Kutzneria chonburiensis: one gene and its partner. The protein of the gene in region 1 interacts with the protein of each later gene in a pairwise test. Links are inferred from orthologs where the notes say so. Each region holds a gene or a part of one and is shown on either strand. Other genes may lie near its edges.

Region 1 (3,129 bases):
TGCGGTCACTTCTCACCGCCCCGGCGCAGCCAGCCCCGCTTGCGCCCCGGTGCGGGGGCGGCGGCCGGAGCGTCGTCGGAGCTCAGCGCACCGGACTGCGGCTGCCACTCGCTCTGCGGCAGGTCGGCGGTGCGCGGGAACGGGGTGGGCCGCGGCGTCGGATTCGGGGCCTGGTTCGCGGTCGCGGTCTGCACCGGCGGCTGGACCTGAGTCGCGCCCGCGCCGGCGAACACGCCGTAGTGCTGCTGCTCCTCGCGGGTCAGGCTGTTGATGATCGCGTCCTGGGCCGACGGCGGCAGCGTGTGCAGGATCTGCATCACGCGGTCCCGGCGCCGCTCGACGGCCCGGCGGATCGGCAGGCCCGCGGTCGGCTCCAGCTGCGGCACGATGCCGGTGCCGCCACCGCCCTTCGGACCGCCCAGCGTGCCGCTCGTGCCACCGGCGCGCAGCGCGGCCAGCTCGGCCGCGGCCTGGCCGGCGTCCTTCTCCTCGCTCATGCCGATCGGGCCCTCGCGGCGGCCCATCAGGAACTGCTCGACCACGGGCTCGGTCGAGGTCAGCAGCACCTCGCGCGGGCCGAACATGACCAGTTCCCGGCGGAACAGCATGCCGATGTTGTCCGGCACGGTGCGGGCGGTGCCGATGTCGTGCGTGACGATCAGGAAGGTGGCGTCGATCTGCGCGTTCAGGTCGACGATCAACTGGTTCAGGTAGGCGACGCGAACCGGGTCGAGACCCGAGTCGGGCTCGTCGAACAAAATGATCTCGGGATCGAGCACCAGCGCCCTGGCCAGGCCGGCGCGCTTGCGCATACCGCCGGAGATCTCGCCGGGCAGCTTCTTCTCGGCCCCGATGAGGCCGACCATCTCCATCTTCTCCAGCACGATGCGCCGGATTTCCGCTTCACCCTTTTTGGTGTGCTCGCGCAGCGGGAAGGCGATGTTGTCGAACAGGTTCATCGAGCCGAACAGCGCGCCGTCCTGGAACAGCACGCCGAACAGTTTGCGCACGTCGTAGAGCTTGTGCTCGGAGCAGCGCACGATGTCGGTTCCGGTGATGACGATCCGGCCGTGCTCGGGTTTGAGCAGTCCGACAAGGGACTTGAGAAAGACCGACTTGCCGGTGCCCGACGGACCGAGCAGGACGCTGATCTCGCCCGGAGGCAGGGTCAGCGAAACGTCCCGCCAGATGGTCTGCTTGCCGAAGGACTTCGACAGCCCTTCGACGACCACCTCGACGCCCATCCGCACCTCCTCGTGACCCGAATTACTCCGAGTGCGAATTGTGCACCCCGCAGCGCTGCGACGCCGTGGGACGTCGTACCCCTGGTGCAACGACCACGGACCGCGAAGGTTACTGACGAGTTTCCTCCGATCGGGAACCCGTTGCCGACCCGTTATGGTCCAGATGCAGCAGAGGCGGCCACCCTAACGGGTGACCGCCTCTGCGGGGAACAGCTGTGGAGCTACGAGATCACTTGAGGGTGATCTTGGCGCCAGCGGCCTCGAGCTTCTCCTTGGCGGCCTCGGCGGCCTCCTTGGCGACCTTCTCCAGGACCGGCTTCGGAGCGGACTCGACCAGCTCCTTGGCCTCCTTCAGGCCCAGGCCCGAGACGACCTCGCGGACGACCTTGATGACCTGGATCTTCTTGTCGCCGGCCGACTCCAGCACGACGTCGAACTCGTCCTGCTCCTCAGCGGCCTCGACCGGAGCAGCGGCGCCACCCACGGCGGCGACGGCGACCGGCGCGGCGGCGGTGACCTCGAAGGTCTCCTCGAACTGCTTCACGAACGCGGACAGCTCCAGGAGGGTCATCTCCTTGAAGGCGTCGAGCAGCTCGTCGGTGGTGAGCTTAGCCATGATGGCGTTCCTTCCTCATGAATAACGTGGCCGCCATGCAGGCGGGAATGTGGCTTGTGATCAGGCTTCGGCGGGGGCGTCGGCCGGAGCCTCGGCGCCACCCTCGGCCTGCTTCTTCTCCTGCAACGCGGCGGCCAGCCGGGCGACCTGCGAGGCAGGCGCCTGGAACAGACCGGCGGCCTTGGACAGGTTGCCCTTCATGGCGCCGGCGAGCTTCGCCAGCAGCACCTCACGGGAGTCGAGGTCAGCGATGCGCGTGACCTCGTCGACCGAGAGGGCCTTACCGTCCATGTAGCCGCCCTTGACGACAAGGGCCTTGTTGTCCTTCGCGAAGTCGCGGATCGCCTTGGCCGCGTCGACCGGCTCGCCCTCGATGAAGGCGATGGCCGTCGGGCCGACGAGCAGGCTCTCCAGACCCTCGACGCCAGCGTCCTCAGCAGCACGCTTGACCAGGGTGTTCTTCGCGACGGTGTACGTGGTGCCCTTGCCGAGAGCGCGCCGCAGCACGGTGAGCTGCGCCATGGACAGCCCGCGGTACTCGGTGACAACCGCGGCCGAGCTGGCCCGGAACTTCTCCGAGATCTCAGCAACGGCGGTGACCTTGCCTGGCTTCGCCATGGTCGCCTCCTCTCTGCTTGGTAGCGGGGAACCCGCGACCGCCGGAGGAGGTCCAGACAAGAACAAACGCCCCGGCGCAGAGCGGCACGGGGCGTACAGAGATCATGGGCACGGCCCAGGGGCCGTACGTGATGCAGCCTCGTCCTCCTGCGCGGGCCGCCCGCTCTCGCGGGACCTTCGTCCGGGCAAGCCGGACACCAGCGGTCTTCGGTGGAACTAGCTGAAGGGTAGCAACCCGATGCCGCTATCTCCAAAACGCTAGCCTTGACCGGTGGCGAAGGAGCGGCGGCGGCGCGCGTACCTCCCGGCCGGCATCGTGATCCTGGCGGTGCTCGGCGGCGGTCAGTACTACCTGTCCAACATCTTCGCCCCCGCCGACACCGGCTCAGGGCCTGGCGGAAGCAACTCTGGTGGTGCGGCGGGCGCGGGCACGCCGACCACGACGTACCAGCTTCCGGACCTGGCGGTGAACGACGTCTACAAGCTCATCGCGCCACCGGCGACGGCCGACCGCGTTTGCGACTCCGTATTCACCCCGCAAGGGGGTAACCAGTTCGCAGCCGATCTGGGCGCTCCTACCTGTCAGCAGGCCGTGGCGCTGGCCGCTGCGACGGTCACCAACCCGTCCGCCTACAAGAAAACCACGGTGCC
Region 2 (4,362 bases), 1.2 Mb from region 1 along the record:
ATGCCGGCGCTGCTCTTGTGCACGGTCGGGTCGGCCAGCAAGGTCCTGGCCTCCTCGAAGCGGCTGACCACCCACACCTTGAAGCCGTTGGGCGTGACGACCAGCCGGGCCGGGGCGTCCGCGCGCAGCTCGGCCTGGTAGCGCTGCGGATCCTGGAAGAACTCCGGCGTGAAGAAGTTCGCGGGCGCCGTCTCGGTGCCTGTCATGGGTCTTCCCCTAACCATGCAAACTGATTGGTGTTCCCCAACTATAGGTTAACCCCGTTCACACCAGTCTGCCCACGTGCTCCCCGGGCCGCATCCATTATCGACGAATGTGCCCGGGCTCACAGGCCTCTCAGCCCAGGCAACCCGGTCCCAACAGGGCCTTGAGGTCGCCCATCAGTGACGGTGACGGGTCCACCCGCAGCCCGTCGTCCAGCCGCAGCATGGTGCCGCGGCGGCCGTTCATCAGGTTCAGGTGCACCTCGGTCGAGCCGGGATGCGACTTGAGCACGTCCTTGAGCTGGGCCACCAGCGGCCGGGTGCACTTGGCCGCGTGCATGGTCAGCTTCACCGGCATGCCGCTGGCCGCCATCTCCAGATCCGGCAGGGCCAGGTCGTTGGCGATCAGCGAGGTCCGGTCGTCTCGCCGGGCGATACGGGCCTTGACCAGCACGATCGCGTCCTCGGCCACGCTCATGCCGACCACCGAGTAGGTCTTCGGGAAGAACAGCACCTCGATGCCGCCGGCCAGGTCCTCCAGCTGCGCCGACGCCCACGACTCGCCCGACTTGTTGATGCGCCGGGTCACCGAGGCCAGGATGCCGCCGACGGTGACCTGCGCGCCGTCGGGCAGGTTGCCTTCCAGGATGGTGGCGATCGCGGTGTCGGACTGGACCTCCAGCACCCGCTCCACGCCGTTGAGCGGGTGGCCCGACACGTACAGGCCGAGCATCTCCCGCTCCAGCGTCAGCTGGTGCTTGGACTCCCAGTGCTCGTCCGGGACCTTCACGTCGAACACGCCGCCGGCGTTGTCCTCGCCGTCGTCCCCGCCGCCGAACAGGTCGAACTGCCCGACCGCCTCGGCCTTCTTGGTGTCCATGATCGCGTCGACGGCCTCGATGTGCACCATGTGCAGGCCCTTGCGCGGGTGGCCGAGCGAGTCGAAAGCGCCGGCCTTGATCAGGGATTCGATGACCTTCTTGTTGCAGGCCGCGGCATCCACCTTGCGCAGGTAGTCGGAGAAGTCGGTGAACGCGCCCTTGCCCGTACGGGCGGCCACGATCGACTCGACCACGTTCGCGCCGACGTTGCGGATGGCGCCGAGGCCGAAGCGGATGTTCTCACCGACCGGCGCGAACTCGCGCATCGAGTCGTTGACGTCCGGCGGCAGCACGGTGATGCCCATCTTGCGGCACTCGGCCAGGTAGATGGCGGCCTTGTCCTTGTCGTCACCGACCGAGGTGAGCAGGCCGGCCATGTACTCGGCCGGGAAGTTGGCCTTGAGGTAGGCCGTCCAGTACGAGACGAGGCCGTACGCGGCCGAGTGCGCCTTGTTGAAGGCGTAGTCGGCGAACGGGACCAGGATCTCCCAGAGGGTCTTGACGGCGTCCTGCGGGTAGCCGTTGTCCAGCATGCCCTTCTCGAAGCCGGCGTACTCCTTGTCCAGGATCTCCTTCTTCTTCTTGCCCATCGCGCGGCGCAGCAGGTCGGCCTGTCCGAGCGTGTAGCCGGCCAGCTTCTGCGCGATGGCCATGACCTGCTCCTGGTACACGATCAGGCCGTAGGTGCCGCCGAGGATGTCCTCCAGCGCCTCGGCCAGCGCCGGGTGGATCGGCGTGATCTCCTGCTGCTTGTTCTTGCGCAGCGCGTAGTTCGTGTGCGACTTGGCGCCCATCGGGCCCGGCCGGTAGAGCGCGCCGACGGCGGAGATGTCCTCGAAGTTGTCCGGGCGCATCAGGCGCAGCAGGTCGCGCATGGGCCCACCGTCGAGCTGGAACACGCCCAGCGTGTCGCCCCGGCCCAGCAGCTCGTACGTCTTCTTGTCGTCGAGGGCCAGCTGGTCGAGGTCGGGCGGGGTCTTGCCGTTGAGCTTGATGTTCTTCATCGTGTCGTCGATGACCGTGAGGTTGCGCAGGCCGAGGAAGTCCATCTTCAGCAGGCCGAGCGTCTCGCAGGTCGGATAGTCGAACTGCGTGATGATCGAGCCGTCCTGCGGCCGCTTCCACACCGGGATGTGGTCGGTCAGCGTCTCCGCGGACATGATCACCGCGCAGGCGTGCACACCGGCGTTGCGGATCAGGCCCTCGAGGCCGCGGCCGGTGTCGATGATCTCCTTGACCTGCGGGTCCTGCTCGTACAGGGCGCGGATCTCGGTGGCCTCGCCGTAGCGCTTGTGCTGCGGGTCGAACAGGCCGTTGAGCGGGATGTCCTTGGCCATCACGGCCGGCGGGTAGGCCTTGGAGATGCGGTCGGCCACCGCGTAGCCGGGCTGGCCGTAGAGCACGCGGGCCGAGTCCTTGATCGCCGCCTTGGCCTTGATGGTGCCGAAGGTGATCACCTGGGCGACCTTGTCCTCGCCCCACTTCTCGGTCACGTACCGGATGACGTCGCCGCGGCGGCGCTCGTCGAAGTCGATGTCGATATCGGGCGGGGAGACGCGGTCCGGGTTGAGGAAGCGCTCGAAGATCAGCCCGTGGGCCAGCGGGTCGAGGTCGGTGATGCCCATCGCGTAGGCGATCAGCGCGCCTGCCGCGGAGCCACGGCCCGGTCCGACCCGGATGCCGTTGTTCTTGGCCCACATGATGAAGTCGGCGACCACCAGGAAGTAGGCCGGGAAGCCCATCTGGAGGATGACGCCGATCTCGAACTCGCACTGCTTGCGGTGCTCTTCGTCGATGCCGTTCGGGAACCGGCGCTCCATGCCGGCCCACACCTGCTGCTTGAAGTACTCGTCCTCGGTCATGCCCTCGGGGATCGGGAACCGCGGCATCAGGTTGTGGAACTTGAACATGTCGGTCGTGTCGACCTTCTCGGCCACCAGCAGCGTGTTGCGGCAGCCCTCCTGCCAGGCGTCGGAGGAGTCGATCGCCCGCATCTCGTCCGGCGACTTCAGGTAGTAGCCCGTGCCGTCGAACTTGAACCGCGTCGGGTCCTGCAGGGTCTTGCCGGTCTGCACGCACAGCAGCACGCCGTGGGCGTCGCGGTCGGTGTCGAAGGTGTAGTGCGAGTCGTTCGTCACCACGAACGGCAGGTTCAGCTGCTTGGCCACGTTGACCAGGCCGTCGCGGACCCGGCTCTCGATCTCGATGCCGTGGTCCATCAGCTCGACGAAGAAGTTCCCTTCGCCGTAGATGTCCTTCCAGTCCGACGCCGCCTGCAGGGCTTCCTTGTCCTGCCCCAGCCGCAGCCTCGTCTGCACCTCGCCCGAGGGGCAGCCCGTCGTCGCCATCAGGCCCTTGCTGTTGGCCGCCAACAGCTCCCGGTCCATGCGCGGCCACTTGCCCAGCTGGCCCTCCAGGCTGGCGTAGCTCGAGGCGCGCATCAGGTTGTGCAGGCCTTCGTTGCTCGCCGCCCAGATCGTCTGGTGCGTGTAGGCGCCGCTGGCCGACACGTCGTCGTTCTTCTGGTGCGGCTCGCCCCAGGTGATCCGTCGCTTGTCGTGCCGGGAGCCCGGCGCCATGTACGCCTCGATGCCGATGATCGGCTTCACCCCGGCGGCGGTGGCCTGCCGGTAGAAGTCGTACGCCCCGTACATGTTCCCGTGATCGGTGATCGCCGCCGCCGGCATGCCCAGCCGATCGCACTCGGTGAACATGTCCTTGAGCTTGGCGGCGCCGTCGAGCATCGAGTACTCGGTGTGCACGTGGAGATGCACGAACGAGTCGGACATAGGTGACGGCCTCCCCTGGGGCTGACAAGCGACGATCGCCCCCTATCTTGCCCCTCCGCCACCGGCGATCGGAAACCGCCGCGCCCGTGTCGGGAAAACCCTGCTGGGGCCGGCATGTTCGGCCACACCGACGAGGCCGACGCCGGTGCGGCCGCCGGTCAGTCCAGGCGGGCCAGGAACGCGGCCCACGCGGTCCGCGGAAAGCTCAGCCGGGGGCCGGCCCGGTGCTTCGAATCACGCACGAGCACCCCGACCGTATCCACCGCCCATTCGACACAGCCAGACCCGTTATTCGCGCTGGCCCTGCTTTTTCGCCATATCCGGCCCATGGAATCCACCTCGACGACAACGGGCCTGCGGTCGAATCGCTTCACCGGACCAGTCACATCGCCTCCCCGCCAGTGGGCAAAGACCGAGCCGCGAAACGGCTACAGGTCGCTACAGAGCGTATCGAAGTGGTCTTGACCGCTCAACCGCCGTGTGAGGGAG

The links.
Region 2: the proteins of rplL (region 1) and dnaE interact in binary tests that used the Escherichia coli proteins (3 or more experiments, as listed by UniProt). The link is inferred for Kutzneria chonburiensis from one-to-one orthologs.

What each region holds. Positions count from the first base shown.
Region 1 is NZ_CP097263.1:6,747,549-6,750,677, forward strand. Bases 168-2,987 are described here. They hold rplL (50S ribosomal protein L7/L12), read right to left. Parts: upstream 1,861-2,987; coding sequence 1,474-1,860; downstream 168-1,473. Other genes in these bases: M3Q35_RS30820 (ABC transporter ATP-binding protein), read right to left, coding at 168-1,244; rplJ (50S ribosomal protein L10), read right to left, coding at 1,921-2,478; M3Q35_RS30835 (hypothetical protein), read left to right, coding at 2,750-2,987. Outside these bases: M3Q35_RS30815 (MlaE family ABC transporter permease), read right to left, coding at 1-9; more of M3Q35_RS30820, read right to left, coding at 6-167; more of M3Q35_RS30835, read left to right, coding at 2,988-3,129. UniProt on the Escherichia coli protein: The binding site for several of the GTPase factors involved in protein synthesis (IF-2, EF-Tu, EF-G and RF3). Is thus essential for accurate translation.
Region 2 is NZ_CP097263.1:5,569,090-5,573,451, forward strand. What follows is about bases 137-4,189. They hold dnaE (DNA polymerase III subunit alpha), read right to left. Parts: upstream 3,874-4,189; coding sequence 337-3,873; downstream 137-336. Other genes in these bases: M3Q35_RS25135 (cytochrome P450 family protein), read right to left, coding at 137-206; M3Q35_RS25145 (DUF397 domain-containing protein), read right to left, coding at 4,032-4,189. Outside these bases: more of M3Q35_RS25135, read right to left, coding at 1-136; more of M3Q35_RS25145, read right to left, coding at 4,190-4,202. UniProt on the Escherichia coli protein: DNA polymerase III is a complex, multichain enzyme responsible for most of the replicative synthesis in bacteria. This DNA polymerase also exhibits 3' to 5' exonuclease activity. The alpha chain is the DNA polymerase catalytic subunit.